3 regions of the Mesorhizobium sp. Cs1299R1N3 genome follow, and region 2 is predicted to be linked to each of the others. Evidence: predicted binding sites of a transcription regulator. Region 2 holds the regulator's gene; each other region holds the start of a gene.
What was found. Region 2 encodes LexA, which represses DNA repair genes until DNA is damaged. Its sites were predicted from a motif close to TGTTCNNNNTGTGTTCNG; they were not measured.
Positions count from the first base shown of each region.

Region 1 (2,267 bases), on a different contig from region 2:
TGACGAGAGCCGTGCCTTCATTCCGGTGCGCATCGCGGTGCTGACGGTTTCCGACACACGCAACCTCGCCAACGACAAATCCGGCCAGACGCTGGCCGATCGCATCACCGAGGCCGGCCACATCCTGGCCGGCAGGGATATCGTCACCGACGACCGCGAAAAAATCCGTGACACCGTTCTGGCGTGGTCGCGGGACAAGGCCATCGACGTCGTGATCACCACCGGCGGAACCGGTTTCACCGGCCGGGATGTGACGCCCGAGGCGCTGGAGCCGATTTTCGAAAAGCGCATGGATGGCTTTTCGGAAGTTTTCCACCGCATCTCCTACGACAAGATCGGCACCTCGACGATCCAGAGCCGGGCGACCGGCGGCGTCGTCAACGCCACTTTCGTCTTCGTGCTGCCGGGCTCGCCCGGCGCCTGCAAGGATGCCTGGGACGGCATCCTCAAGGCACAGCTCGACTACCGGCACATGCCCTGCAACTTCGTCGAGATCATGCCGCGCCTGGACGAACATCTGCGGCGCGGCAAATCGGCCCCTTAAAAAGCAACGCCGCGCAGAGCAGCTGCAAAAATCACCTCGGAGAGCGCTGCGCCTGCCTCGGTGGCGCCACCCAGATCTCGGCGTCGAGCTTCTTTGTCGCCAAGCCGCGCGCCAACGCCTCGGCGGTGCCGGCTTTTTTGGACAGAGGTGCCGCCTGCCGCTTGCTGATCACCAGTCCGTCGGCGAGAGCACGGTTTGCGGAAAAGACCCGGGCCAGGAACGGCGTACGGCTGCCCCGCGCCCGGGAGAACCGGGCGGCCATGGTCTGCCTGGCCGTATGGGCGACGACCGCGTCGATCCAGCCCTCTACCAGCCTCGCACCCGGTTCGAGAAACAGCAGCCAGTCACCCTTGGCCTGGCGGATGCCGGCGGCGATGCCGCCGCTCCCCACATAGTGGCAGCCAGCATGCTCAGCGACACTATGCGTGTGGTCGGTGGAGCCGTTGTCGCAGACGACGACCTCTCGCACCACGCCCTCGACCGCGCCGCCAATCAGCGTCGCCAACGTGCGGGCGAGACCCTCCTCGTCATTATGCGTTTCGATGAGAACACTGAGCATCGTGAGCCGAATAGCGGAAACCACTGACCGACGCCAGTTTTTGCATCGCGCCGTAGAAAAGTTCTTGCTTTGTTCTCATCAATAAAATAGGAATAATTTCATGAGCAGAGCGATTCGACACAACATGGACAGTCCCTGGGAGCGGGCGAAGATGGAACCGATCATGCGCGCCGATATTGCGGCCTTCGGAGCAGGACGAGCCGAGATGGCCAACGCGATGATCGAGCAGAGTGGCATGCGGGTCCGTCCGGACCGCAACCGTGGCCGATCGGCGGGCATCAATCCGTCCGGCCGGTTCGAACCTGTCAGCCGGCATGTCTTCGACGATGGGTGGAGTTCGCTGGAGGAGTTGCCCCCGTTCAAGACCGAGGTGCAGGTGGAGAAGCCGCGCACCATCATCACCCGCAACGAATCGCCCGACATCTCTTTCGACCGGTCGATCAATCCCTATCGCGGTTGCGAGCACGGTTGCGTATATTGCTTCGCGCGGCCGACGCACTCGTTCATGGGCCTGTCGCCGGGCCTGGATTTCGAATCCAAGCTGTTCGCCAAGCCGGATGCGGCACGCCTGCTCGACAAGGAGTTGTCGAAGGATGGCTACCAGCCGCGCACCATCGCCATCGGCACCAACACCGATCCCTACCAGCCAATCGAGAAGCAGTACCGGATCATGCGCGAAATCCTCGAAGTGCTGGAGGCACGCGGTCATCCGGTCGGCATCGTCACCAAGTCAGCCCTGGTGGTGCGCGACATCGACATTCTGTCGCGCATGGCCGAGCGCGGGCTCGCCAAGGTGGCGCTGTCGGTGACGACGCTTGACCGCATGCTGGCCAGGACGATGGAGCCCCGCGCATCGACGCCGACCAAGCGGCTGGAAGCGATCAGGCAGCTTTCGGAAGCCGGTATCCCGGCTTCGGTGATGGTGGCGCCGATCATTCCGGGCCTGACCGACCAGGAGATGGAACGCATCCTCGACTCGGCACACCATGCCGGTGCGCGCGAGGCCGGCTATGTGGTGCTGCGCCTGCCGCTGGAGGTCAGCCCGATCTTCAAGGACTGGCTGCTGCGCCACTATCCCGACCGCTATCGCCACGTGATGTCGCTGATCCGTTCGATGCGCGACGGCAAGGACTACGATTCGGAGTGGGGCAAGCGCATGAAGGG
Region 1 is NZ_JAPYKQ010000004.1:270,106-272,372, reverse strand. It holds gene moaB (molybdenum cofactor biosynthesis protein B) at 1-544, shown strand, start outside; gene O7B34_RS12420 (glycosyltransferase) at 576-1,103, opposite strand; gene O7B34_RS12415 (PA0069 family radical SAM protein) at 1,255-2,267, shown strand, end outside.
Region 1: the regulator LexA is predicted to act here: its motif matches at 1,163-1,180, upstream of O7B34_RS12415 (PA0069 family radical SAM protein).

Region 2 (2,267 bases):
GCTCCGGTATCGCGGGCCGAACTGGAGGACCTGGCACGCGCCAGGATGGTGATCGAGATACCCCTGTTCCTCGAATCGATGGAAAAAGGCGGCAAGGAGTGGGAGGATGCCGTTGTCACCGCCCACTACCGGCTCTCCCGTTGCAAGACCGCGGTCGACGATCCTTCGGATGCGGCCGTCGATAAATGGGACGAGAACCACGAGGCTTTCCATGCGGCGCTGCTGAGCGCGGCGACTTCCAATTGGCTCATGCGATTCCGCTCGACCATCGCCGATCAGCTGCGACGGCATCATCGTTTTCTCGGCCTGGCGCCGACATTGCGGGCCGCGGCTGGCCTGAAGGACGGTTATGAAGAGGCAATGGAGGCATTGTGCGAAGCGATTGCGATCGAACACCATACAGCGATCATGGAAGCTGCACTCGATCGTGACGTCGAGCGGGCCAAGGCGCTGATGACGGCGCATATCGGCTATACCCTGCACGTCTATGTCCATAGCGAAGACAGCGGCGCGACCAAATACTCCGCGCGCGCCGGCAGTTTGAAAGCGGGTTCCGGGTGACTTCAGCGCTTGCGCGACGCCTGTTGGCATGCGCTGGCCGGAGTGGGCCAAACGCCTGGATCCATCGCCGCCCCAGAGCTACCAATCGTTGGCGTTTTGGTTTCGTTTCGTTCCGCGAATAATGGATCCATAAATTGTACAATCCACCCGCGAAGAGCCCTCCGAAAGACTGATGCCAAGGCCCATCAGTGGATAGGCCACAGGCCATTAACCAAAACAATTTCAACGCCTGCCGATCGCGGAAGGGGTCGGCCGCAGTCCGCTGCCGCGGCAAAAAACTTCAGACGCGTTAACAAATTCATTAAACTTTAAACGGTTGCGGAACACAACTGGAACGGATAGTGTTTGTTCTGGGTTTGTTTTTTCGATTCTGGTTCAGACCTTTCGTTCAATGCCTTGGGGGCCGCCATGCTGACACGCAAGCAACATGAACTGCTGATGTTTATCCACGAACGGCTCAAGGAAAGCGGGATACCGCCCTCCTTCGACGAAATGAAGGAAGCGCTCGATCTTGCCTCCAAATCGGGCATCCATCGCCTGATCACGGCGCTGGAGGAACGTGGCTTTATTCGCCGGCTACCCAATCGGGCGCGCGCGCTGGAAGTGCTGCGGCTGCCGGACTCGATCGCGCCGGGCCTCAATGCGGCAAAGAAGTTCTCGCCAAGCGTCATCCAGGGCAGCCTTGGCCAAGGCAGTCTCGGCCGCCAGATCAGGCCGGCGACGGCGCCTTCGCGCCTGCCCGCGGCCGGCAACGACGACGATGCGGTTTCAGCCGTGTCCATCCCGGTCATGGGTCGTATCGCCGCCGGTGTGCCGATCGATGCCATCCAGCATCAGACGCATTCGATTTCGGTGCCGCCGGACATGATCATGGGCGGCGAGCACTATGCGCTGGAGGTCAAGGGCGACTCGATGATCGAGGCCGGTATCTTCGACGGCGACACGGTCATCATCCGCAATGCCGATACAGCAAGTCCGGGCGAAATCATCGTGGCGCTGGTCGACGAGGAGGAAGCAACGCTGAAGCGGTTCCGCCGCAAGGGCGCCTCGATCGCGCTCGAAGCCGCCAATCCAGCCTACGAAACACGCATCTTCGGACCGGATCGGGTCAAGGTGCAGGGCAAGCTTGTCGGGCTGATCAGGCGCTACTGAACTGGCTTGCCATCGGGCTTGTCGGCCTTTTTATAGGGGGGCAGCCCCCTCGCCTCGCGTGAGAATTTTCGCTGCTCGTGCCAAGGCCGGTAAGGTCCGTCGACGGCGAATTCGATCGCAGCCGGGCTCGTGGCCGACAGGGGATCGAAGAAGACGGCGGCACTCCCCTTGCGGGCGAGCTGCCGTTTGGTGATGACGAGAACCAGCGGATTGTGGCAGGCGTCATAGGCGGTCGCGTCATTGACGACGATCAGGTCAGCGAAGGCGCAGGCCTTCCAGGTGTTCTTGCGATCCTCGACATAGGCGATGATCGCGCCGGAAGGGTGCCTGGCAAGGCACAGGCCTTCGCGGCAATAAAACGGCGATCCCAGCGGCAGGTCGGTGGGAGCGGAAATATCGAATTGCCCGTCCGTCTTGTCGAACATTTCCGGTAGGACGATTGTTTCGGAGATCAGAGCGCGTTTCCAGTTGTCGGCTGCGAATTCGTTCGGACGTTCCCGGTTGACGGCCAGTTCGCCATTGCCGATCGACAGAGCCACCAGCCGCGCATCTTC
Region 2 is NZ_JAPYKQ010000002.1:604,489-606,755, reverse strand. It holds gene O7B34_RS08360 (GntR family transcriptional regulator) at 1-561, shown strand, start outside; gene lexA (transcriptional repressor LexA) at 970-1,713, shown strand; gene O7B34_RS08350 (ComEC/Rec2 family competence protein) at 1,707-2,267, opposite strand, start outside.

Region 3 (2,267 bases), on a different contig from region 2:
GCGTAACAGATCGATTGCTTTTCCCGATAGGCTCTGGCCGCCGCTTCGTGCAGCCTGTTCGATTTCGCGTTTCAACGGCTCGGGAACGTCCCTGATCAGCATATCGCCCATGCAATTCTCCAAACGTTGATATCAATGATATCACGGCAAGGATCGCTGCTCAATGGATTCTGCGCCCGGGTGCGCCTATCCCGCCAGCTTGCCTGGCGCCTTGTCCCTGGCGAGCTTCTTGAACTTCTTCACCACCATGTCGCGCTTCAGCTTCGAGATGTGGTCGATGAACAGCACGCCATTGAGATGGTCGATCTCGTGCTGCAGGCAGGTCGCCATCAGCCCTTCGGCCTCCATCTCCTGCGGCGTGCCGTCGCGGTCGAGATATTTGACCCGCACCGAGGCCGGGCGCTCGACCTCGGCATAGTAATCGGGGATCGACAGGCAGCCTTCCTCGTAGACGGACCGTGCGTCGGCGCTTTCGAGAATCTCCGGGTTGATGAAGACGTGCGGCGCCGGCGTTTCGTCTTCCTTGGCGAGGTCGATCACCAGCATGCGCAGCGGTTCGCCGATCTGGATAGCCGCCAGCCCGATGCCGGGTGCGTCATACATGGTCGCCAGCATGTCGTCGGCCAGTTTGCGCAAGGGCGCGTCGACGCGCTCCACCGGCTTGGAAACCTGGCGCAGGATGGGGTCGGGAAGGATGATGAGCGGCTTGATCGGCATGGCGTTTCACCTAAGACCTCAAAAGAAAGGCGTCAACCGGTGGGCCTGAGCCTCGTTCACGTTTTGATCTGTGCCGGCCTGCCGAATCGGCTATGCTGTCCACATGAATGATCTGAGCACCATCCTTTCAGAGCCTGTCGTACGGCTCGGCGCCTCGACAATCACGCTCGGCCACGCGCTTGCCTTCGGCGTCTTGCTGTTTCTCGGTCTGTTCGTGGCGCTCGTCGCTGCGCTGTGGCGGTCGGCCAAGGCGCGCGCGGTCGCCGCCGCGGAAGCCGCCGACCATGCCCGCGACGCCGAGACACGCATGGCTGGTATTTTGCAGGCGCAGGCGGAAATGCAGGGCCGCATGGGGGCTATTGCTGAAGTGTTCGGCGCCCGGCAGGCCGAATTGACGCAATCGATCGGCCAGCGGCTCGACGCCATGACCGGCCGCATCGGCCAGACCATGACCGAGCAGACCAAATCAACGCATGAGAGCCTGGCGAAGCTGCAGGAGCGGCTGGCGGTCATCGACACCGCGCAAGGCAACATCCAGTCGCTGGCCGGCCAGGTCGTGCAGTTGCAGGCGATCCTCTCCAACAAGCAGACGCGCGGCGCCTTCGGCCAGTCACGCATGGAGGCGATCGTCGCCGACGGCCTGCCGCATGGCGCCTATGAATTCCAGGCGACGCTGTCGAACGGCAGCCGGCCGGACTGCCTGGTGAAAATGCCGAACGGCGCGCCGTCGCTTGCCATCGATGCCAAATTTCCGCTGGAAGCCTGGAACGCCATCCGCGCCGCCGACGGGGCCGACCTGCAGAAGGTCGCGGCCCAGGCCTTTCGCCGCGACATCGAGGTCCATGTCCGCGATATTTCGGAAAAATACCTGCTCCAGGGCGAGACGCAGGATACGGCCTTCATGTTCGTGCCGTCGGAATCGGTGTTCGCCGAAATCCATGAGAATTTCGAAGCGGTTGTCCAGAAGGCGCACCGCGCCCGGGTCATCATCGTCTCGCCTTCACTGCTGATGCTGTCGATCCAGGTCATCCAGGCGATCCTCAAGGATGCCCGCATGCGCGAACAGGCGCATCTGATCCAGGGCGAAGTCATCAGGCTGATGGAAGACGTCCAGCGTGTCGACGAGCGGGTGCGCAAATTGCAGGGCCATTTCGGCCAGTCGGCCAAGGACATCGAAGACATCCTCGTCTCGACCTCGAAAGTGACCAAGCGCGGCCAGAAGATCGAGGCGCTGGAATTCGGGGAGGGCGAACCCGACGCGCCACACGGCGGCGCCGCCAAGGTGGAGGCCGCACCGCGCGTGGCCGATTCCAAGACGGGACAGCTGAGGCTGAGGGTCGTCGAAGGCGACGACTGAACGCTACTGCTCCTCCACCGTCGTCATGCCCTCGAATTCCGGAAGCCAGTGCAGCGCCGAGCGGTGCCATTTCTGGTGTCTCGGAACCAGGTCCTGGCGCTGCCGCGAGGTCCCGACCCTGATGCCATAGACCTTTGGACCGTCGCCGACCGAGGTCGCATAAAGATGCGAGCCGCAGTCGGCACAAAAAGCC
Region 3 is NZ_JAPYKQ010000001.1:1,052,408-1,054,674, forward strand. It holds gene O7B34_RS04900 (plasmid stabilization protein) at 1-111, opposite strand, end outside; gene def (peptide deformylase) at 187-717, opposite strand; gene O7B34_RS04910 (DNA recombination protein RmuC) at 821-2,074, shown strand; gene O7B34_RS04915 (GFA family protein) at 2,078-2,267, opposite strand, start outside.
Region 3: the regulator LexA is predicted to act here: its motif matches at 771-788, upstream of O7B34_RS04910 (DNA recombination protein RmuC).